3 regions of the Flintibacter sp. HCN-6482 genome follow, and region 1 is predicted to be linked to each of the others. Evidence: a T-box and tRNA genes for the amino acid it is inferred to sense, from the RefSeq annotation. Region 1 holds a T-box; the other regions hold tRNA genes.
What was found. The T-box of region 1 lies ahead of WKS99_RS10395 (glycine--tRNA ligase). A T-box ahead of a tRNA ligase gene usually reads a tRNA of that ligase, here a tRNA-Gly.

Region 1 (8,028 bases):
CCTCCGTGCCCAACTGGAGGAGCGGGTCCGGCGGGAGGGGGGCCAGGCCCTGCTGGACGAGCTGGCCAGGGCGGACCCGGATACCGCCGCCCGCCTCCACCCCAACGATGAGAAGCGGATCGTCCGTGCCCTGGAGGTCTATCTGTCCACGGGAAAGACCATCACCCAGCACAACAGGGAGACCCTCGCCCTGCCCCCCCGCTATGACGCCCTGACCATCACCCTGGCCTTTCAGCGCCGGGAGGATATGTGGGCCCGTATCGACCGCCGGGTGGACGAAATGATGGAACGGGGGCTGGCACAGGAGGTCCGCTCCCTGCTGGACAGCGGCGTGCCGGAGAAGTGTACTGCCATGCAGGCCATCGGCTATAAGGAGATGGCCGCCGCCCTGCGGGGAGACGGGGATGTGGACCGGGCCGCGAGGGAGATCCAGCTGCGCTCCCGTCAGTACGCCAAGCGGCAGCTCACCTGGTTCCGCCGGAACGGGGCGGCCAAATGGATCACTTGGGACTCTGAGCCAAATTTTGCCCAGGCCCTCCAGGTTTCGACAGGATATCTGGAAGATTTTGGTATATAGTGGAAGCACTCAAGGGTGGAAAACAAATCTGGTTTCCCCCTTAAAGAAAAAAGGAGTGCTACATATCATGCAGAAAACCAACAACCTTCAAGAGATTTTCCTGACCCAGGTCCGCCGGGACCGCCGGCCCGTCACCATGTTTTTGATGAACGGCTTTCAGATGCGGGGCTATGTCACCGGATTTGACGCCTTTACTGTAGTGCTGACCAGCGATGGCAAGCAGCAGATCATTTATAAACACGCCATTTCCACCATCGTTCCGGAGCGGCCGGTGCCCCTGTGCGAGCCCGGGGAGGGAGACTAATCTGCTGCTTGCCGCGGGAGCGCCAGCGACCCGCGCGAAGCGCGTAAAATTGCCGGCCGAGCCGGCAATTTCCGGAGGGGCAATTCATTTGCCCCGAGGATATAAAAAAACGGGACCCCATGGGGGCTTGCCCCCCATGGGAAAAGCAGCAGATCATTTATAAACACGCCATTTCCACCATCGTTCCGGAGCGGCCGGTGCCCCTGTGCGATCCGGGGGAGCTGGAATGACCACCGTCTGTCTCAAGGGCGGTCTAGTGGCTCCAGGGCTGTGAATTGCGGGTCCTCCGGGGTTCCGCCGGGGCAGGCACGCTGTACAGAAAGAGAGAATACCCATGAAGCAAGGAAAATCTGTCATCACGCTGGTGATGGTCCTCATCGCCGGGGCGCTGGCCATCTACTTTGGCTACTACGTCTTTGACACCTTGAACGACCCCTTCACCACCACTCTGGCCTACTCCTACACGGTCAACGACAGCGTGGAGGCCGATGGTCTGCTGGTCCGGGAGGAGAAGGCGCTGTCCGGTCAGGCCGGCATCCTGGACGTGACCCGGACCGAGGGAGAGAAGGTGGGCGTGGGCCAGACCGTGGCTCTTATCTACCGGGACAGCCAGGCCCAGGCCGACCAGGCCGAGCTGGACAGGCTGTCCATGGAGATCGAGCTGCTCCAATATGCCGCCGCCCAGAGCGGCGACGTGGAGTCGGCCGCCCGGCTGGATGAGGATATCCTCCAGTCCGTGGTATCTCTGCGGGCCTCTACGGCCCTGGGGGACTACGCCGATCTGGAGGATCAGGTGCGGGAGGTAAAGAGCGGCGTCCTGAAGCGGGGCTATACCTACGGCGACGGCCTCACCTCCGCCGATTTGACGGCCCAGCTCCAGAGCCTGAAGAGCCAGCGTTCCGCTCTGTACAAGCAGTCTTCCGGGGCCACGACCCGGATCACCGCCGACCGGTCCGGCGTGTTCTCCAGCCTGGTGGACGGCTATGAGAGCTTGCTGACTCCGGAAACGGTGTTCCAGCTCACCCCCTCCTCCCTGGCCGCCATGATGGACAGCCAGAGCGCCGACGAGGGCGCGGTGGGCAAGCTTATCACCTCCGACCGGTGGTACTTTGCCGCCAGCCTGCCCAACGAGGCGGCGGAGCGGCTGCGGGAGGGGGGAACGGCCCTCCTCCGGTTTACCGGGGACTTCTCCCAGGACGTGGACATGCGGGTGGAGCAGGTGGGTCCCACAGAGGGAGAGGTGACCCTGGTGGTCTTTTCCTCGGACCGGTATCTGGCCCGTACTACTCTGCTGCGCCATCAGACGGCAGAGCTGATTTTTGAGAGCTTCTCCGGCCTGCGGGTGCCCAAGGAGGCGGTCCGCATGATAAAATCTACCCAGAAGGATGAGGAGACCGGCGAGGAGCGGGAGGTCAGCAAGCTGGGCGTCTATGTGCTGGTGGCCGGCCGGGCGGAGTTTAAGGGCATCCAGGTGGTGACGGAGGGCGGCGACTACTATGTGGTCAAGCCTACTTCCACCAGCAGCGATGCCCTGCGGGCCGGGGACGAGGTCATCACCCAGGCCATCGGGCTGTTTGACGGCCAACTGCTTCAATTCTAAGCGCATTCAAAAGGGGAAGATCCCTTGAGATAGAGAGAAGGTCATATTTTATGGAGCTGGCACAAAATATTCAGGCGGTGCGGGCAAAAATCGCCCAGGCGGCGGCTGACGCCGGCCGGACGCCGGGTGAGATCACCCTGTGCGCCGCCACCAAGGTACAGACGGACGAAACCATCCGGGCGGCTATTGCCGCCGGGGTCCAGGTGTGCGGGGAAAACCGGGTTCAAGAGCTGACCGCCCACCTGGAGGCCGGGGCCTATGAGGGGGCCAGGGTCCACTTTATCGGCCACCTCCAGACCAACAAGGTCAAGCAGGTGGTGGGAAAGGTGGAGCTCATCCATTCGGTGGACTCGGAGCGCCTGCTCCGGGCCATCCACAGCCAGGCGGAGAAGTTGGGCATTGTCCAGGACATCTTGCTGGAGGTCAACATCGCCGGCGAGGAGAGCAAGGGGGGCTGCTCCCCTCAGGAGGCGGAGGAGCTGGCCCAGCTGACGGCCCAGCTTCCCCATGTCCGGCTCCGGGGCCTGATGGCTATTCCTCCGGTCTCACTGGAAATTGGTTCCAACCGGCCATATTTTCAGGCCATGCGACAGCTTTTTGTTGACATAAAGGAGAAAATGTCGGATAATCAAGCTAGTATAGACTGTCTGTCCATGGGGATGAGCGGCGACTACGCCGACGCCATCGCCGAGGGATCTACTCTTGTCCGGGTGGGCACCGCCCTGTTTGGGCCCCGGCCTCCCATGGGCACGCCCCGGACGGACATACACAAATGACGCGCTGAAGAAAAGAGGAACGTGTGATGGGACTTTTTGACGAATTTAAGCGTTTGGCCCACCCCTATGAGGACGAGGAGCCCGACGACGACTTTGATGGCTTTGACGACTTCGACGCCCCCGCCCCACGGGCAGAGCGCCGGGAGCGGCCCGAGCGGTTGGAGCGGTCCTCCCGGAATGTGGACACCCTGTACGGCTCCTCCCAGGAGGAGGAGCGCCGGAGCAACAAGGTGGTCAACATCCGGGCGGCGACCCAGCTCCAGGTGGTGCTGGTCAAACCGGAGAAGTTTGAGGACGCCTCCGCCATCGCCGACCATCTGCGGGAGAAGCGAACGGTGGTGCTGAACCTGGAGTCCACCAACAAGGAGATCGCCCGCCGCCTGCTGGACTTCCTGTCCGGCGTGGCCTACGCCAACGAGGGCAAGATCAAAAAGGTGGCCATCTCCACCTATATCATCACCCCTTACAACGTGGATATCCTGGGCGACCTGATCGACGAACTGGAGAACAACGGGCTATATTTCTGAGATCGCCGCCCAAGCCCCGTCACGGATGGGGCGGCGCGGCAAGCGCCGTAAATTGGAAGGGCCGGCATACCCGTCGGCCCGCTTCCCTTTTGGCAGTAGAAAGATTTTAGGAGGGATCACACTATGCTTACGCCCCAGGAAGTGTCTGAGCGCGCCTTTCAAAAGGCCACCTTCAACGGCTACAATATGTCCCAGGTGGACGAATTTTTGGATATTCTGACGGCGGATTACTCCGCCCTGTACAGCGAGAACGCCGTGCTGAAAAGCAAGATGAAGGTGTTGGCCGACAAGGTGGAGGAGTACCGGGCCACCGAGGACGCCATGCGGCAGGCCTTTATGATCGCCCAGCGCCGGGCGGATGATCTGGTCCGGGAGGCGGAGCAGAAGCGTGCCGCCCTGATCCACGAGGCGGAGGGCGAAGCGCGCCAGCGTATGGAGAGCATTACCAAGGAGGTGGAGGCGGAGGAGTTCCGGCTTCAGCAGGCCAAGAACGCCACCGCCGCCTTTGTGGATAAGCTGCGGGCCATCCACGCCAAGCAGGAGGAATTTTTGGACCAGCTGGGCGAGATGTGTCCCGACGCCCAGCCCCAGCCGGCCCCTGATCCGGTGGAGGAAACGGTGTCCGAGATAGACGACAATGTTCAGCGATTGCTGAACCAGGCCATGCTGGAGGCCACGGCGGAGAATTTGAAGGCCCGCCAGGAGGCGGAGGAGGAGCCTGAGGATCTGGAGGATACCGCCGAGTTTGGCCCCGTGTCGGGCGGCGAGGCGGAGGACGAAGATGAGGAGGATCTGCCCCCAGTCCGGGGCAGCCGCATTAACTTCGGTGAGCTCCAGTTCGGCCGAGACTATGAGATCAAATGAAGAGAGCCGGACTTGTCCGGCGTGAAATAAGCGGCCTCTCAACCGATTTCCGGCTGAGAGGCCGCTTCACGCTGTCCATCTTCCGCGCCGCCGCGGAGGAGGGTAAAGATGGGCTCCTCCTGAGGCGGGGCCCCTCCCGCCGCCTGCCATCCAGCGGCAAAGGCCAGACGGGCCAGGGTGAACATCTGGTTCGCCGCCTCGTCATAGTCCCTCCGCTCTAAAAAGCAGGAGAAGGCGGCTTCAAAATCATTGGAATACATATGCATCACCTCTTTTAGTACGATTATAGGCGATTCGATAGGATTCGTCAATATTAAATACTATTTGATAGTATAGTCGTATATGGTGATAAGTATGAAGCCGCTTAAAACAAAAATCAGTATTACATTGGATGACCCGGTACTGGAGCAGACAAAGCGTCTGGCTGAAAGAGAGGACCGCTCTTTGTCCAGCTATATCAATCTGCTCCTGAAGGCCCATCTGGAGCGGATGGAAAAAAACGGGGCTGACGGGGCGAAAAAACCGTAAATTCCCTTGACAACGGGGAAAAACTGTCATACAATACGCTTCAAAGCAAGGACAGAGAATAGTACCCAGCGGCGGGGCTTCAGAGAGAGGATGGCTGGTGAAAATCCTCCAAAGCCGCGAAGGGAAGGCGCCTCTGGAGCGCGGGCAGGAAATGGCCCGCCGGTCCCCCCGCCGTTACCGGGAACGAAGCGCGTGTCAGCCAGACACGAATTCAGGTGGAACCGCGGATATTTGTAACATATTCGCCCTGAGCCCCAAGGGCTCGGGGCGCTTTTTTTGCTCTGAGCCAATCAAACAGTATGATGAAAAGGAGCAGTTACCATGAAAAACACCGAAAAGACCATGGAGAAGATCGTCAACCTGTGTAAGGGCCGGGGCTTCATTTTCTCCGGCAGCGAGATCTACGGCGGACTGGCCAACACCTGGGACTACGGCCCCCTGGGTGTGGAGCTGAAAAACAATGTGAAAAAGGCATGGTGGAAGAAGTTCGTTCAGGAGAACCCCTACAACGTGGGCCTGGACGCCGCCATTTTGATGAATCCCCAGGTGTGGGTGGCCTCCGGCCACGTGGGCGGCTTCTCCGACCCCCTGATGGACTGCAAGGAGTGTAAGGAACGCTTCCGCGCCGACAAGGTCATCGAGGATTGGTGCCAGGAGAACAGCTTTGACCTGGGCCACAGCGTGGACGCCATGAGCCAGGCCCAGATGAAGGAGTTTGTGGAGGAGCACAACATCCCCTGCCCCTCCTGCGGCAAGCACAACTGGACCGACATCCGCCAGTTTAACCTGATGTTCAAGACCTTCCAGGGTGTTACCGAGGACGCAAAAAACACCGTCTACCTCCGCCCCGAAACCGCCCAGGGCATCTTTGTCAACTTCCAGAACGTCCAGCGCACCACCCGCCGGAAGCTGCCCTTCGGCGTGTGCCAGGTGGGCAAGTCCTTCCGCAACGAGATCACCCCCGGAAACTTCACCTTCCGTACCCGTGAATTTGAGCAGATGGAGCTGGAGTTCTTCTGCACCCCCGGCACCGAGCTGGAATGGTTCGCCTACTGGAAGGACTTCTGCCATCAGTGGCTGTTGAACCTGGGCATGAGGGATGAGAATTTACGCCTGCGGGACCACGACCCGGAGGAGCTGTCCCACTACTCCAACGCCACCACTGACTTTGAGTTCGTATTCCCCTTCGGCTGGGGCGAGCTGTGGGGCGTGGCCAGCCGGACCAACTTCGACCTGACCGCCCACCAGAACACCTCCGGTAAGGACATGACCTACTTCGACCAGGAGAAGAACGAGCACTATATCCCCTATGTGGTGGAGCCCTCCCTGGGCGCCGACCGGGTGACACTGGCCTTCCTGGTGGACGCCTATGACGAGGAGGTGGTGGATGCCGAGAAGAACGATGTCCGCACTGTCCTGCGCCTCCACCCTGCCCTGGCCCCCTTCAAGTGCGCCGTGCTTCCCCTGTCCAAGAAGCTGGCCGACAAGGGCCGGGAGATCCAGGCCGAGCTGTCCAAGTATTTCATGGTGGACTACGACGACGCCGGCTCCATCGGCAAGCGTTACCGCCGGCAGGACGAGATCGGCACCCCCTACTGCATCACCGTGGACTTCCAGACCGTGGGCAGCGACACCGATGAGGCGGACAACGCCGTTACCATCCGGGACCGGGACACCATGGAGCAGGTCCGTGTTCCCATCAGCGAGCTGAAGGGCTGGCTGGAGGAGAAGCTGGCCTATTAAGCAGACGGCCGCCACCTGCTCCATGCCGCCTGCTGAAGCGGCGGTTTAAAAATTCGACCGCAGGGAGAATTTCCGGAGGGCGGATCCATTCCGTCCGAGGATTTTAATTGCCTTGGGGCCCCACACAAAGCCCGCTTTGTGTGGGAGCGCAGGTCCGTGTTCCCATCAGCGGGCTGAAGGGCTGGCTGGAGGAGAAGCTGGCCTATTGATCTGCCCCTCCGCCCCGCAATCAGGCCCTCCGTGCCGCCCATGACCTCCATGGGCGGCGCTTTTTCTTTTGCCTCCGGTGGTTGCGGACCGGCCTGGGATACGGTATAATCCATTTGAATAGAAGTGGTACCAACTTGGAGGAGGGGCTTTGTTATGCTGTTGAAGATACTGGCCGTGGGGGATGTGGTGGGCGAGGGAGGCCAGGATATCCTGGCCCGCCGGCTGCGGGAGCTGCGGGAGGACACCGGGGCCCACTTTGCCGTGGTCAATGGGGAGAACGCCTCTGGTGTGGGCATCACCCCCGCCCAGGCCCGGCGGATGCTGGAGGCGGGGGCCGACGTTATCACCCTGGGCAACCACACCTGGAACCGTATCCAGATCGGCGAATTTTTGGACAAGGACCCCCATATCCTCCGTCCGGCCAACTACGCCGGCCGGGTGCCGGGCCGGGGAATGGGGATATACCAGTGCCAGGGCCAGCGCGTCGCTGTCCTGAACCTGATGGGCCGGGTGGAGCTGAACCCCAACCTGGATAGCCCCTTTAAGGCCACCAATTTCCTCCTCCGGGGGCAGGACTACGACCTGGCCCTGGTAGACTTCCACGCCGAGGCCACCAGCGAGAAGGGGGCCATGGCCTGGTATCTGGATGGGAGGGTCCAGGCCGTCTGGGGCACCCACACCCATGTGCCCACCGCCGACTGCCAGATCCTGCCCAAGGGCACGGGCTTTGTCACCGACCTTGGAATGACCGGTCCCAAGCGGTCCGTGCTGGGCATACGGCCGGAGCACTCCATCAATCTGTTCCTGGGAGGACTGCCCCGGCGGTATGAGGAGGCGGAGGGGAACTGCAAGCTCAACGCCTGCCTGTTTACCATCGACACGGAGACGAAGCGGTGCGT
Region 2 (8,028 bases), on a different contig from region 1:
GAACAATCCAGCGCTGAATGACTACTATGAACGACTTGGCTTCTCCTATGTGGGCCCAATGGAAGTGGGCAGCTACCAGGGTAACCTGCGGCAGCGCCCCCTCCTTTGAAGGCCAGTGGAACAGAGCCAGAAGAAAGAAGGTTTAGCCTATGGGAAAGATCGTCAAGGTCTCCGGCCCGCTGGTGGTGGCCACCGGTATGGAGGAGGCCAATATGGCCGACGTGGTCCGTGTGGGCGAACAGCGCCTCATCGGCGAGATCCTCACCATGACTGGAGACTCTGCCTCCATTCAAGTCTATGAGGAGACCTCCGGACTGGGCCCTGGGGCCGAGGTGGTCACCACCGGCGCCCCCCTGTCTGTGGAGCTGGGCCCCGGTCTGGTGGAAAATATTTACGACGGCATCCAGCGCCCCCTGGAGGAAATCATGAAAAAGGTCCAGGGGAACAACCTGCCCCGCGGTGTGGAGGTCCCTGCCCTGGATCGGGAAAAGAAGTGGGAGTTTGTCCCCACAGTCCAACCGGGGGCCCAGGTGGTGGGCGGTGATGTCATCGGCACTGTCCAGGAGACGTCCTCTATCCTCCATAAGATTATGATCCCCCCGAAAATGAAGGGGAAAATCCTGTCCATTCAGTCCGGCACCTTCACCGTTACGGAGACGGTAGCTGTTCTGGAGCGGGAGGACGGCTCCCAGGTGGAGCTGCCTATGATGCAAAAATGGCCCGTCCGTGTGGGCCGGCCCTATAAGCGTAAGTATCCCCCCGTCATTCCCCTCCAATCTGGCCAGCGTATTGTAGATACCTTCTTCCCTGTGGCCAAGGGGGGCACCGCCGCCATCCCCGGCCCATTTGGTTCTGGTAAAACGGTGATGCAGCACGCCCTGGCCAAGTGGTCCGATGTGGACTTGGTGGTCTATATCGGCTGCGGCGAGCGGGGCAACGAGATGACCGACGTGCTCCGGGAGTTTCCCGAACTGGTGGACCCCCGCACTGGAGAGTCCCTGATGAAGCGGACTGTCCTCATCGCCAACACCTCTGATATGCCGGTGGCCGCCCGTGAGGCGTCTATTTATACTGGTATCACTATCGCAGAATACTTCCGGGATATGGGCTACGCCGTGGCCGTCATCGCTGACTCCACCTCCCGCTGGGCCGAGGCTTTGCGTGAGATGTCCGGCCGTCTGGAGGAGATGCCCGGCGAGGAGGGCTACCCAGCCTATCTGTCTTCCCGTCTGGCTCAGTTCTATGAGCGGGCCGGCTCCGTGGCCTGTCTGGGGTCCGATGGGGACCGCCGGGGCAGTCTGACCGCCGTGGGCGCCGTGTCCCCACCGGGCGGCGACCTGTCCGAGCCCGTGTCCCAGGCCACCATGCGTATCGTCAAGGTGTTCTGGGCCCTGGACTCCTCCTTGGCCTATCGCCGCCACTTCCCGGCCATCAACTGGTTGACCTCCCACTCCCTGTATCTGGATTCCCTGAAGCCCTGGTATGACGAAAACCTGGGCAAGGAGTTCCTGCAGAACCGGGAATGGGCCATGGCCATCCTCCAGGAAGAGGCCAGCCTGAACGAGATCGTCCAGCTGGTGGGCAAGGACTCTCTGTCCCCCAAGGACCAGATCACTTTGGAGACTGCCAAGATGATCCGGGAGGACTTCCTCCAGCAGAACTCCTTCGCAGACATCGACTCCTACTCGGAGTATGACCGCCAGGCCCGCCTGCTGGCTATGATTCACCAGTACGACCAGGAGTGCCGGGGCGCGTCAGAGCGGGGAGGCGATTTGAACGCTCTGTTCTCCATCCCCGCACGGGAAAAGATCGGCCGGGCCAAGTCCGTCCCCGCTTATCTGTATAAAGACTCCTACGCCAACCTGTTGGTGGAGATGGAGGAAGAGATCAGCGCCATTGCCGAGAAGGGAGAGGATGCACTGTGATCCGAGAGTATAAGACGATACAGGAGATATCCGGCCCCCTGATGGTGGTGGACCGGGTACAGGGCGTCACCTATGACGAGCTGGGAGAGATCGAACTGACCGACGGCACCGTCCGCCGCTGTCAGGTGTTGGAAGTAAACGGGAATACCGCAGTGGTCCAGCTGTTTGAAAACTCAGCCGGTATCAATCTGGCGGACTCCAAAATCAGGTTCCTGGGACACCCTCTTCAACTGGGGGTGTCCGGAGATATGCTGGGCCGGGTGTTTAACGGCATGGGGGAGCCTATTGACGGCGGCCCAGCCATCCTGGCCGACGAGTATCGGGATATCAACGGTCTGGCCATGAATCCCGCCGCCCGCAACTATCCCAATGAGTTCATTCAGACGGGTATCTCTACCATTGACGGGCTGAACACCCTGGTCCGCGGCCAAAAGCTGCCTATCTTCTCCGGGTCCGGCCTGCCTCACGCCGCTTTGGCGGCCCAAATCGCCCGGCAGGCCAAGGTGCTGGATGGGGAATCCAACTTCGCCGTGGTTTTTGCCGCCATTGGCATCACCTTTGAGGAGTCGGAGTTCTTCGTCCAGGAGTTCCGGCGTACCGGCGCCATCGACCGTACGGTGCTGTTTACCAATCTGGCCAACGACCCGGCAGTGGAGCGTATCGCCACGCCCCGCATGGCCCTGACAGCGGCGGAATATCTGGCCTTTGAGAAGAATATGCACGTACTGGTCATCATGACCGACATCACCAACTATGCCGAGGCGCTACGGGAGGTCTCCGCCGCCAAGAAGGAGGTCCCAGGCCGCCGGGGCTACCCCGGTTACCTGTATACCAACCTGGCGACCCTGTACGAGCGGGCAGGCCGCCAGCTGGGCAAGGAGGGATCCATTACCCTGATCCCTATCCTGACTATGCCGGAGGACGACAAGACCCACCCCATTCCCGACCTGACCGGCTATATTACCGAGGGGCAGATCATTCTTTCCAGGGAGCTGTACCGTAGGGGCATCAATCCCCCGGTGGACGTACTGCCATCCCTGTCCCGCCTGAAGGACAAGGGCACCGGAGCGGGCAAGACCCGGGAGGACCACTCAGGCACCATGAATCAGCTCTTTTCTGCCTACGCCACCGGAAAGGAGAACAAGGAGCTCATGTCCATCCTGGGCGAGGCGGCGTTGAGCCCCACCGACCTGCTCTATGCTAAATTTGCGGATGAATTTGAAAAGCGGTACGTTTCTCAGGGGACAGATGAGAACCGCTCGATTGAGGAGACGCTGGATCTGGGCTGGGAGCTGCTATCTATCCTGCCCCGGAGTGAGTTGAAGCGGATCAAGCCGGAGTATATCGACAAGTATTTGCCCAAGAAGGACTAAGGGGGGAGTGAAATGCCTTCCACGACCATCAATCCCACCCGTATGGAGCTCACCCGGCTCAAGGGCCGGCTAAAGACCGCCCAGCGGGGCCATAAGCTGCTCAAGGATAAGCGAGATGAGCTGATGAAGCAGTTTATGGACGTGATTCGAGAGAATCGTTCCCTGCGCCGCCGGGTGGAGGAGGGGCTTATGCGGGCCCACGGCTCCTTCACTGTGGCCGCGGCTCTGATGTCTCCAGAGATGCTGGAGCAGTCCCTGCTCTACCCCAAGCAGTCTGTGGAGCTGGATATGACCTTCCAGAACATCATGTCAGTGGACGTGCCCAAATATGAATTCCGCACCAGCAGCCAGGACCCAGGGGAGATCTATCCCTATGGCTTTGCCCAGACCAGCGGCGAGCTGGACGACGCGGTAGACGCTATGTCACAGGTGTTCCAGGATATGCTGAAGCTGGCGGAGATCGAAAAGACCTCACAGCTTTTGGCGGAGGAGATCGAGAAGACCCGCCGACGGGTCAACGCCCTGGAGTATGTGAAGATCCCGGAGATGCAGGAAAATATCAAGTATATCACCATGAAGCTGGATGAAAACGAGCGGGCCAACACCATTCGACTGATGAAGGTGAAGGATATGCTTCTGAAGGAGGCCATCGAGGATCGGAGAGCCGAGAACGCTAGAGCCGCAAAGGTTTTCAGGGCTTCAGGTGAGGCGCCGGAAGAGGTTTAAGGCGTATGTTTCCTCACTTTGTCAATGGGACAAGATAAAAAAGGAGGCACTGCCCGGAAAATCCAGGGCAGTGCCTCCTTATTATATTTAACCCACTGTTTTAGACGTATGGAGGAATGGGTCCCCTCCATCAATACCCCATATCCAGTCCGGCTTTCCTGCGGCCGCGGAACTCGGCCGCGGCAGTGAACAGCACATCGGAGGAGGAGTTAAGTGCGGTTTCACAGGAGTCCTGAATGACACCGATGATAAAGCCGATGCCGACCACCTGCATGGCTATGTCGCTGGAGATACCGAACATACTGCAGGCCATTGGGATGAGGAGCAGCGAGCCTCCCGCCACGCCGGAGGAGCCACAGGCGGCCACAGAGGAAACCAAACTCAGCAGGAGGGCAGTGGGAAAGTCCACAGAGATACCCAGCGTGTTGGCGGCGGCCAGGGTAAGGATGGTGATAGTGATGGCAGCGCCAGCCATGTTAATAGTAGCTCCCAGGGGAATGGAAACGGAGTACTTCTCCTTATCCAGACCCAAGTCTTCACACAGCTTCATATTCACCGGGATATTAGCCGCCGAGCTGCGGGTAAAGAAAGCCATGATGCCGCTGTCCTTCAGACATCGAAAGACCAGGGGATAGGGATTTTTCCGAATAGCCAGGTAGACGATGATGGGGTTGACGACCAGAGCTACCAGGAGCATACAGCCTACTAAGACCAGAATTAGCCGGCCATAATTCAGAAAGGACTCAAAGCCGGTATCGGATACGGTGGTATAGACAAGCCCTAGGATGCCGAAGGGGGCGCAGCTAATGACCCATCGGATTGCGGAGGACAGCATATTGGAGATGTCGCCCAGTACGGTCTTGGTGCCCTCGCCGGCCTCACGCATGGCTAGTCCAAAGACAACGGCCCACAGCAGCACGCCAATATAGTTTGCTTCAGCGATGGCGGAGATGGGGTTGCTTACGGCGCTGTTCAGCAGATTCTGGAGCACGTCAGCGATGCCGCCAGGGGCAGCCTGCTCGGCCTGCTCGGCCAAAATCAGAGTGGATGGAAAGAGAAAGCTGGTCACCACGGCGCACAGCGCGGCCAGAAAGGTGCCAATCAGATAAAAGACGATCACAGCGGACATGTTGCTCTTAGCTCCCTTTTTATGCTGTGAGAGGGAGTGAAGGACGAGGAAAAAGACCAGCAGAGGGGCCAGAGCCTTCAAGGCATTGACGAACAGAGTGCCCAGGATACCGATGACGGAGGCCTGAGGCAGGAGGGCGCCTAGAGCGGCGCCCAGAATAAGTCCCACGATGATCCGTTTGACTAGGCTGATATGGTTCCACTTGTGTAAGAGTTCCATACTTCCGATTCCTTTCTTTGGTGAAGTAAAGGGGAGCGTAACCCTTTACCACAGGGCTGAATAAGGGACCGCTGACCTGCCCTGAAGGGACAGTGGCTGGGCACGAAAATTCAAAAAGAAAGACACGACATATGTCGTGTCTTTCCACTTGGAGCGAGTGACGAGGCTCGAACTCGCTACCTCCACCTTGGCAAGGTGGCGCTCTACCAGATGAGCTACACTCGCAGCGACAAATGGTATTATAACAGAAAACAGAGCGATGTCAACCCCGAAATTTAAATTTTGAAAAAATATAAAAATGTCTTTGTCATGATTGGTTGACAAATTTGCAACAAAATTTAGTTGAGGAAATTATATTGCCTTTTATTCTGTTCATTGTGACCGCCAAAGGCTGCTTAGAGAATTTTCCATTTTTTGATATAATTGGCTTGCTTTTGTGTAAAGGTAAGGAAAATTTTGATGCGTTACCGCATTCATGGGATCAAGTGAGAAGCCGCCGGAAATATCCTGGAATTGACATATTATAGAGAACGTGATATAAAAAATATAATAATTGGCATGAGAAATGCAGGATTTGCCGCTGGGTACAGCAGAATATTTTTGGGATTGAGCCAGAAGCATGGAGAAGTAGGATATGGTACAGTATTTAGAAAAAATCGAAAAGAACAAAAGCTACAGCACGAAAATCTATCAGCAGATCAAATCGCTGATCATTACAGGCAAGCTGAAAGCGGGAAGCAACGTCAACGAACGGGAATTCGCCTCCATGCTGGGGGTGAGCCGGACGCCGCTGCGAGATGCGCTGACCCTTTTGGAGAAGGAAGGCTGGGTGGAGCAGAACGGAAAAATACGCATGGTTGCTCCTCTGTTGTGGCGGAACATTCTGGAACTGCTGGAGATTCGGGAGCCCATCGACATGCTCGGCTTTGAGCTGGCCTTTTATAAATATACACCGGAGGACTTTGCCCACCTGCATGGCATCCTCCAGGAGATGATGGACGTTACCAAGCAGGATCACGGTTCCTATTACAGCATCATGGCGCTGGATACCAGCTTTCACCGCTATATCAATCGAAAATCCGGGAATAGCATCTTATTTACCTTTTCAGAGGAGATCAACGAAAAGGTGACCCGAGCTTCTATCCTTAGCATGAAATACAGTGGAAAGGACGGCAATGCTTTTGCTCAGGAGCACCTTGCCATTCTGAAGTGCATGGAGAGCGGAGACTATGAAAATGCGTGCCGGTATCTGTCGGAACACTACAGCGCATGGAGGCAGCGAATGCTCTCGCTGCCGGGACACCTTGGCTTTGATCCGGCGAATCTGGATACCAAGCTTCAAGAAGAGTTCGTCACAATAGACAAATAATATCGATAATATTTGGATAATATAGAAAATTCGCCTGATTTGGGTTGACTTTTTGGTGTAGTTGATGTATAAATAAGTTGCTATTTTTGGTATGCCAAACGCCAAATGCCAAATACCAAGTGCCAAGATAAGCAGAAATTAGATTAGATGGTGTAGGGGAAAGAAATGTTTCCGCCATCATAATTAATGTAAGAAAGGAGAATCAAAAATGAAACTAAAAAGGAACCTTGCATCCCTGCTTTCTGCCGTCTTGTTGCTCCCAGTGCTGGCCGGTTGCGGAAGCGGGGACTCCGGCAGCAACAACGAGCCCCGGGTATTAAAATTCACCGATCAGAACTCCGCATCCTCCGACGCCGGCATCTGGGAACAGCTTTTTGCCGACAAGGTATATGAGTACACAAAAGGCGAGCTGGAAGTTCAATGCTACTTTGACAACACCCTGTGCGGCTACGATATGCAGCCGCTCCAAGCTGGCATTGTGGACTTCATTCAGTATGTGCCCTCCTCTGCTGGCGACCTGGATCCCAGGCTGGGAGCCTTTGACGCCCCCTATGTCTATCGGGACGCGGCGCACCAGGAGGCGGTGTTCAACCCCTTCACCTCTGAGCCCCTGCGGGCCATTAACGAGGCGCTGGAGGACGACCATGTCATGCTCCTCACCGCCTTCAACTCTGGCGACCGCCAACTGACCTGCAACTTCCCCATTTACGACCTGAGTGATATGAAGGGTGCCAAAATCCGCGTGGTCGCCTCCGACCTCTATCAGGTGCTGTTTGCCAACGCCTTCGGTGCGGCCGCTACGCCAATGGCCTTCAGTGAAGTGGCGACCGCCCTGATTACCAATGTCATTGACGGACAGGAGAATCCTTACTCCACCCTGGTGAGCTCCGCCCTGTATGAGGTTCAGGCCTACTGCATGGAGACCCGCCACCTGCCCACAAACCTGGGTCTGTGGATCAACCGTGAAACCTTTGACAGCCTGACTGAGGATCAGCAACAGGCCGTGATGCAGGCTGCGGTAGATGCCACCCATGAGATGAATCAGCGCATCGTGGAGAAGGAAGAGGGCTACAAACAGATCTGCATCGATGGCGGCATGACGGTCATCACCGAGGAGAACGGTCTGGACTTGGCTAGCTTTCATGAGGCCGCCGAGACAGTCTACGACTATTTTTCCGACGACTGGGGTGACATGATTGAACTGATTCAGAACGTCGAGAGCGAGTAGACGATTCTTCATCCGCACGTCCGTCGGGCATTCCCTGCTAATTTGTACGAAAGGAGATA
Region 3 (8,028 bases), on a different contig from region 1:
GGCAACACGATGACGAACTGCACCTACGAAGGAAACCTGACCATAACAAACCCGGACAGCGAGGTTGGCGATGAGTTTGGCGCGCTGGTCGGTACGGTCATGAACTACGAGAATAAGACCACTACCATTTCCGATTGTACAGCGACTGTGAATCAGGCCCTTTCAGGCGGCAGGGATGTCACAGATTCGATTACCCCTCATGGCGATTTTTACAATGATGTTACGACCAATAATGCCGGTACAGTTGATATCCAGGCGACTGTCAATGATAAGGAAGTTACTGTTGACAACAGCGTGGCGTATGTGGGCGACGACAAATATGTGTCCCTCGCAAAGGCGCTGGAGGCTGTCACCGCCGAAAGCGACAACAAAACGGTCACCATTACCCGCTCCGGTACATATGAGCCCTTCTCCATTGCGGTGAGCGGCGTTACCGTCCAGACTGCCGATGGCGTGACCGCCACAGTCAAGACCGACAAAGACAGCAAGGTGGCTGTGACGGCGGCGGATGTTACCCTGAAGGGCCTCGACTTTGTGTCCGAGGACGGGACCGCGGTCATCAGCGGCGGAGCCTGCGATGGACTTACCCTGGACAACTGTTCTTTTGAAAATAAAAAGGACGATTTGAAGGATACGATTGCCTTATACATCCATCAGCCCAGCATCACAGTTCAAAACTGTGACTTCACCAACTGGGAGCGGGGCTATTACACCTGTGGCGACAACAGCGCGGCGGGAGCCATCACCTTTGAAGGAAACACCTTCACCAATGTCCGTGTGCCCTTCGACGGCTACTGGGGCAAACCCGCCACAGAGGAGACTGATATTCAGATCACCGGCAATACCTTTGATTCCGGCGACTGGGACGCCGCCTATATCCAGCTGTGGGACTATGCCCAGTATCAGTACTGGCTGGACGGCGAAAATTCCAAGCTGAACCCCGAGGGGAAGTCGGCCCTGAAGGCCACGATCAGCGGCAATACATATAAGGGCAATGTGGTCATCTACAAGACCCACTGTGACTGGAATACCGCAAGCGCTGTGACCATCGAAGATACTGACGTAAAGGTGGTCAACCGCAACTTGATCGTGCTGGACGGCCTGACCGAGAATGACAAGGTCACCGTGACCAAGGCGGACGGCAGCCCCATTACTGCGTTCAACGATTTTGATACAGCGGTCAAGAAGGGCGAAAAATATGTCATTTATTCCCTGTCCGAAGGGGATTATACCTTCCATGTATCCCAAAAGGCGGACAACTCTAGTGATACCATTGTAACAGAGATTCCCGTAACTGTTGCCCCTCCTAAGGTTGGCGAGGTACAGGAAGTTGAAATTGTCCCCCTTGCTGAGGAAGAGAAATTTGTTGCCCAGGTAGAGGGTGGGGAGAAGTACACTTCTGTGAAGGCCGCCATCGATGCTGTTGGTGAGGAAGGTACTGTGAAATTACTGCGGAGTGTGACCCTCGGTGATTCGCTCTCTGTCGGAAAAACCATGACCTTGGATTTGAACGGCCAGACCATCACGGCCCCCGAAGGAAGCCATATCCTGCTGGTCACGGCAAATACCTTTACCCTGAAAGACAGCAGCGGCAGCAATGCCGGTAAGCTCACTGGAGGTGTTGGCAGCAATGCCCGCGGCGGCGGTGTGACGATACAAGGCGGCGCTACCTTTGTTATGGAGGGCGGCACGATCACTGGAAATAAAGGTAGAGATCAGAGTGCCGGCGGCGTCCATCTCCACAGAAATGCCGCGTTTATTATGACTGGTGGCGTGATTACTGAGAATACCTCCGAATACCTGTATGGCGGTGTCTATGCCGGTATTGGTATTAAGAGCGTTCAAGTATCCGGTACGGCCACCATCCTCGGCAACAAAGGAACCAATGGAGGGAAAGAGATCGATTCCGACCTCTGGCTCAATACACTCAACAATGTCCTGCTGAACATTGGAGAAGGGGGACTGTCGCAAGATGCAAAAATCGGCATCTATATCAACTCCTCGCCCGAACTCAGTAAAGAATTTACCGCTCCCTATGAGAGCGGAAGAGCGTCTGTCAACAACTTTGTTGATAACCAGGCGAAATATCAGATTGTAGAACAGGATGCAGAAGACGGACAAAAACAACTGGTTATGATGCTGCAAAAGGCCGCAGCTCCCGTTGCATCTCCGGCGGCGGGCACCTATATTGGTACTCAGACCGTAGAGTTGTCTACTACAACTCTGCCTGAATTTTCCAAGATTTATTATACTCTGGACGGCTCTGATCCCACCGCATCTGACACGAGTCAGGAATATACCGGAGCCTTGACGATTAGCTCCAGCACTACTGTAAAAGCCTATACCAAGGGCCTGTATAAAGACTCTCTTGACAGCGATGTGGCGGAGTTCGTCTATACGATCAATAGCGCTGGCGGCGGTGGAGGCGGCGGCTCCAGCAGCTACTCCATCAGCGTGGACAAGAACATTGACAACGGCAGTGTGACCGTGTCCCCCAAGAGCGCCTCCAGCGGCCGGACGGTGACCATCACCGTCAAGCCCGACGAGGGCTATGAGCTGGACGAGCTGACCGTCACCGACAAGAATGGGGACGAGATCAAGCTGACCGACAAGGGCGATGGCAAGTATACCTTCAAGATGCCCCGGTCCAAGGTGACCATTGAGGCCTCCTTCGTGGAGATCGACCACCAGGATACCTGCCCCGCCGCCGGCTTCCGGGATGTGGACGAGGACGCCTGGTACCATGAGGCGGTGGACTACGCTCTGGACAACGGCCTGATGTCCGGTGTGTCCGACCGGGAGTTCGCCCCCGGCAGCACCCTGACCCGTGCCATGGTGGCCCAGATGCTGTACAGCCTGGAGGGCAAGCCCGCGGCCGGCAGGGCTGACTTCGCTGACGTGGCGGAGGGCGCCTGGTACGCCGACGCCATTTCCTGGGCGGCCGGTGAGGGCATCGTGTCCGGCTACGGCGACACCTTCGGCCCCAACGATCCCATTACACGGGAGCAGCTGGCGGCCATCCTGTACCGCTACGCCCAGAACGAGGGGTACAAGACCAGCCAGAGCGGCAAGGGTACAGAGGGCTATCTGGACGCCTCCTCCATCTCCAGCTATGCCGTGAAGGCCATGGACTGGGCGGTGAACGCTGGTCTGCTGTCCGGCAAGGGGAACGGTATCCTGGCGCCTACCGCCGGGGCCACCCGTGCCGAGGTAGCACAGATCTTTATGAACTTCTGTACGGAACTGGCGGAATGATCCTTATGGAATAAGACAATAGCGCGGCCGCCCTTTTTACAGGGCGGCCGCGCTGTCGTAAAATCAGCAGACAAAAAGGCGGCGCGACAAACAGTCACGCCGCCTATTGCGATTCATGGAAACTATGGGTTCAGGCTTTCCAAAGGCCATGGAGGTTGCAGTACTCATAAGCGGCCACCAGCTGATCGCCGTCAGCCAGCACAAAGGAGGCCTGCGGCTTCTCACCAGGTTGGAGATATTTGATTTGGCTGCCGTGTTTGGTCTCGATGGCGATGAACTGAATAAAATGCTCGGGCAGCATGGGATGCTCCACAGAGCCTACCTTGACCTGAACAGTGCTGCCCTGAACTTCCACAACAGGGACGTGCTTCTCGGCGGCGCCGTCAGTGGTGCCTGGAACCAGCTCGGTCATCTTCTGGCCACAGCACATGACAGGTACGCCGGCGGAATGAACAAAGGTGATGATATTGCCGCAGTGCTCACAGCGATAAAATTTCATAATAATAACTCCTCTCATTATTTGCTTATAATTTTATTATAGTATGCCCAGAAGAGAAAGTCAAGAAAAGAGATTGGAATACTCCAAAATAATCCAATTATTTTGGGGAAGAATTGTTCCTCAAAATATGAGAATTTTCCCTTGCAAAGTACAGACGATTATGCTATCATATATAAGCTATCAAGTTGCAGGTGTAGTTCAATGGCAGAATGTCAGCTTCCCAAGCTGAACACGAGGGTTCGATTCCCTTCACCTGCTCCAAAAAGCCGCAACAATTTGGATATAGTGGGCTGTAAGCTTACTGTTCCAGGGTGTTGCGGCTTTTTATTTGTAAAATTTCTGAAGGTAAAAAAGATGCCAGACAAGAATTTTTCAAACTGGATGGATTTGAACTACGGTTTTCGGAGAATTGAAAACTCAGATGGCGATTAGTGCCCTTTTCAAATCAAAAAGGGCGCTGGTCAGCAGAAAAAATGAATACGAAAAATGGAGCCCCGGTTTGTTGGTATCAGAGAATCAACAGACCGGTTTTTTCGATTTCTTGCGCAAATAAAAAAGACCTGCTAAGCCAAGGAGGGAAGGAATCACATGAACAACGCACAATACTCCTATTTTACGGAGATTGAAATCGCTCTCCAGAAAGTCGGCTACACGGTACAGCCCGAGGAGAAGGGCTCCTGCCAATTGAATGGAATGACCGCCGACTGTGCCAACTCACCGATGGCGGCGGCATCCGCTTCCGAACGAATGATACTACAGACCCTGCAGCAGAAGTGGCTCGAGGCCAGGTTACAGATATTTCCGGTGTGGTCAGGGAGTACATGACACTCATCGAGCAGGCCCCAGACCTGAAAGCAAATGGACTGGGCGAGAACTATAAGCTTCTGGCGGAGTTTAACGGCGCTGTGCTTGCCGGTCACTCCAGCAGATACGGAGTTGAGTTTGTCACATGGGAGTGGAACTGCGGTCAAACCGGGCTGTTCGTTGGCACAGAACATTATGGAGGCCCCGGCGATTTCGAACTGCGGGGCGGCGTTATAGAGTCTGTCGATCCGTCCGAACGGACCTGCTCAGTGCGTGGTGAGTTCTTCACCATGTGCGATGTACCGCTCCACGATGTACTGGGCCGGTACGATGAGACCGCAGAGGGGGAACACTATGGCTTCCCACATGTGCGGCCCCTGTTCGGGGAAAAACGTGACCTAGCTGGCCAATATCGGCGGGAGACCGAGGAGAGCTGGAACGCACAATAGACGGAGACGCAGGCGTCAGATTGCCGTCGTCCGGAATCTGCTGGAGGATATGTCCTCCTATCTGCCTTGGGCGGCGGGTAGCAACGAGCTGGATGATGTGTTGGACCGGGCGGAGCGTATACTCCCCACGTGACACCGGCGATTGCGCCGATCCGGTTCACCAGCATCCTTCTGGGCTGGGAAACGGGCCCCAGCGAAAGCTGCTATACCTCCGGTGCGGTGACAACCCCGGAGCAGGTCATGGATACCAAACTGTACAGGGTCTCTCACAGAGTTACCTGGAGGTGGCGGACTGGCCGGCGGTCTGTGTGCTCTATCACAGAAGCGGCCGGGATATGCCCTTCGGAGTGGAAAACGCCATTGAATTCAATCTGGAAATCCTGGACCGCGCTGGTGACCGCTTTCTAGACCTGCCTGGGATTCGCTGGAGGATTGGCCCTTATGAGTTTTACTGTGAGCCGGGTCTGGATCAAAACACTCCCCAAGCGATAGAGGAAGCTAAGATGCCTGGTCCGCACAGGGCTATGTTAAGAGGAGGTACCAGAAATGCAGGAGACAGAGATTATCCTCTTTTGACGGAGAGAGATTGGATGCGCTGAATCGTCAGCTAAAGGATGAGACCGTGTAGGATAAGCTCGGGGACTATCTGGACCTGCTCATCAATGAGTTGGTCCCTGAGCGGGAGTACAGCTACGTCAGCCGGAAGCTCTGGCAGGGGGATCAGCAGGCCCTGCAGGAACTGGAGGCCGCAAAGCGGTTCGCCGTTTTCCACATCCGGGAGTCTGGATAGGACCCTGTCTTCAGATGGAACGGACTCTAGAGTTCCTAGATGCCGTCCGGCTCCTACGCTCCTACCTGCGGGGAGAGTGCGGGGCCTCCTCTTTTGAACAGATGCTATACCAGGCGGAGGATATCTCCGAGGTGGACGGCCTCCTGAATTTTTACCTGGAGACGTCCTTCGACGTGGATGCGGTTTTCGGGACTCAGGTCTGCACTACAAAGAACGGCGACTGGCTGAATGTCTACGCCAACTACGATATGGCATCCGGTCAGGTCTGCGATTAGAGATTGCACTCCACCGGCGGACGGCAGTGGAACGGTCCTCTCCTATCACCTCAACGCGGCTGAAAAGGAAGTCCTGCAACGGAAGATGGAGGACTACTGTCAGGAGTAGACGGGCATGGGCCTTGCGGAATACAGCGCCCAGGTCATGGCAGAGGATCTGTAGCCGCCCACCGGGCCGACCATGTGACCTGGGTGTCTACGTCAAAGCGAGGGCGCATTTCTCGTTGGATTTTTTGAATGGCTTTTCCCGCGGGGATGTGGCATTGTGTGGTCAGTTGCAAAGAGCGGTAAACTTATAAAATGGAGGAAAAGGAACTACTGGAGACTGCTGAGAGCTGAGTCCAACTGGCACAGATGATCCACTGCGGGGTGGTTGCGCCATTCCCTCTCCGTGACCGCGCCCGATCCCCCCCCATGACTGATAATCAGGATACCAATATCATCAGAGGCGGGTAATGCATATGACGATACAGTAAGCTCCGCAGACCACAGACGGGAAGCTGAAAAGCTGTTCCTTCCAGAAAAATATTTACTGGCCAGTCTACAAAAGCTCTAGAGGAATACATCCAGGGGGAGAAAGACCATGTGTCCTACATGGACTGTCTGTGGAGAAAACTGTACGGTGCCATCACCTGCAACCAGTAGGACAACGCCATCACGATGAAGAGGGTTTCAGCCACACCTACAAAATAATATTATTATAAAACAGGCGGGGGACAAATTTTTGTCCCCTGCCTGTTACTATATCAATATCTCACAAATCCGGATACCTTTAACTGTTTCGCCTAATTTTTTTGATTCTGAGCATACTCCAGGTTTTCCTATTATGACTGTAGGATACAATAAACTAGCTAAATATCTTTTGAGAACAGTACCCTTTATCCTTATAGAGGGAAGGCACCAGTAGCTACCGCGCCAATACAGAATGCTACAAATAGCCCAAGCCCCCAGCGGACCACTATTTTCTGTACACTGATCATGTCCTGACCAGTAAGATTAAGGGCTACATAGAAGGATCCAACCAATGGGCTACACATATGGATAGCTTGCCCCATGATAGAGGCGATGGCTATATTCACACTGGTGAAGCCATAGGCATAGCCAGCCTCTGATAGAATGGGTAGCACGCCATAATAGAAGGAATCCACCGACAAAAACCAGTCGCCAGGCAGAGAGATAAGAGCTAGCAATGCCGGGAAGTGATTTCCTAGTGCCTCGGGAATTAACTCAGAGAGGTGATGAGCAATGGCATCAGAGATACCGGTTCCGCTCATAATACCCACCAGTACAGCTGCACTGGCCATCATTGCCAAGGTAGTAACGTACTCGTGCCCCTTTGTCTTGACTAATTTCATCTGCATACCTGAATCATGCCAGTTGACTACCAGAGTAATGCCACAGCCAATGGCAAAGGTAACATTGGCGCTGAGCAGACCAGCGACTAGCAATACCATCAGAGCAAGAGTAAGAATTAGGTTGAAAGCCCACAGTTTGGGACGGCGCTGTGAAAGCTCATCTTCGCTGAGTTGGCGGCGGAATTCATAGCTTCCTTGGCTGCCAGAAACGTCAATGATACCCAAACGCTTGCGTTCCTTGATACCAAAATAAGCAGCCAACGCAAGCACATAGAGAGCTCCACAAATCATACTGGGTAGCAGTGAACGGAACATAACATCGGAGGTTAGCCCGCAAGTGACCATGGCACGAACCGTAGGACCACCCCAGGGCATCATATCCATAATGCAAGCAGAAAGAATCATTAGGCAGCAGAGATACAACTTTTTGATTTTTAGCAAATCATAGATGGGGACTAAAGCAGTAGCACAGATGATATATGTGGTGCTGCCATCTCCATCCAAGGCTACCAACATAGCCATTGCGGCGGTGCCTACTAGGACCCGGAGCGGGTCACCGTGAACGACCTTGACAATTTTATCTACGATAGGATCAAATAGG

Region 2: it encodes a tRNA-Gly, which carries the amino acid that the T-box ahead of WKS99_RS10395 (glycine--tRNA ligase) is inferred to sense. The anticodon was not compared.
Region 3: it encodes a tRNA-Gly, which carries the amino acid that the T-box ahead of WKS99_RS10395 (glycine--tRNA ligase) is inferred to sense. The anticodon was not compared.

What each region holds. Positions count from the first base shown of each region.
Region 1 covers NZ_JBBKBK010000003.1:160,106-168,133, forward strand. The annotation lists gene miaA (tRNA (adenosine(37)-N6)-dimethylallyltransferase MiaA) at 1-577, shown strand, start outside; gene hfq (RNA chaperone Hfq) at 645-881, shown strand; gene WKS99_RS13530 (RNA chaperone Hfq) at 1,001-1,111, shown strand; gene WKS99_RS10365 (HlyD family efflux transporter periplasmic adaptor subunit) at 1,216-2,481, shown strand; gene WKS99_RS10370 (YggS family pyridoxal phosphate-dependent enzyme) at 2,532-3,257, shown strand; gene WKS99_RS10375 (cell division protein SepF) at 3,284-3,784, shown strand; gene WKS99_RS10380 (DivIVA domain-containing protein) at 3,908-4,648, shown strand; gene WKS99_RS10385 (hypothetical protein) at 4,687-4,908, opposite strand; gene WKS99_RS10390 (ribbon-helix-helix domain-containing protein) at 5,003-5,176, shown strand; T-box leader at 5,216-5,429, shown strand; gene WKS99_RS10395 (glycine--tRNA ligase) at 5,498-6,919, shown strand; gene WKS99_RS10400 (TIGR00282 family metallophosphoesterase) at 7,283-8,028, shown strand, end outside.
Region 2 covers NZ_JBBKBK010000001.1:355,103-363,130, reverse strand. The annotation lists gene WKS99_RS01760 (GNAT family N-acetyltransferase) at 1-109, shown strand, start outside; gene WKS99_RS01755 (V-type ATP synthase subunit A) at 150-1,925, shown strand; gene WKS99_RS01750 (V-type ATP synthase subunit B) at 1,922-3,298, shown strand; gene WKS99_RS01745 (V-type ATP synthase subunit D) at 3,311-4,024, shown strand; gene sstT (serine/threonine transporter SstT) at 4,155-5,372, opposite strand; tRNA gene WKS99_RS01735 (tRNA-Gly) at 5,522-5,597, opposite strand; gene WKS99_RS01730 (GntR family transcriptional regulator) at 6,007-6,741, shown strand; gene WKS99_RS01725 (TRAP transporter substrate-binding protein) at 6,950-7,969, shown strand.
Region 3 covers NZ_JBBKBK010000001.1:249,904-257,931, reverse strand. The annotation lists gene WKS99_RS01265 (S-layer homology domain-containing protein) at 1-3,255, shown strand, start outside; gene WKS99_RS01260 (desulfoferrodoxin family protein) at 3,386-3,760, opposite strand; tRNA gene WKS99_RS01255 (tRNA-Gly) at 3,942-4,015, shown strand; gene WKS99_RS01250 (hypothetical protein) at 4,343-4,579, shown strand; gene WKS99_RS01245 (hypothetical protein) at 4,576-5,007, shown strand; gene WKS99_RS01240 (hypothetical protein) at 5,812-6,072, shown strand; gene WKS99_RS01235 (CitMHS family transporter) at 6,957-8,028, opposite strand, start outside.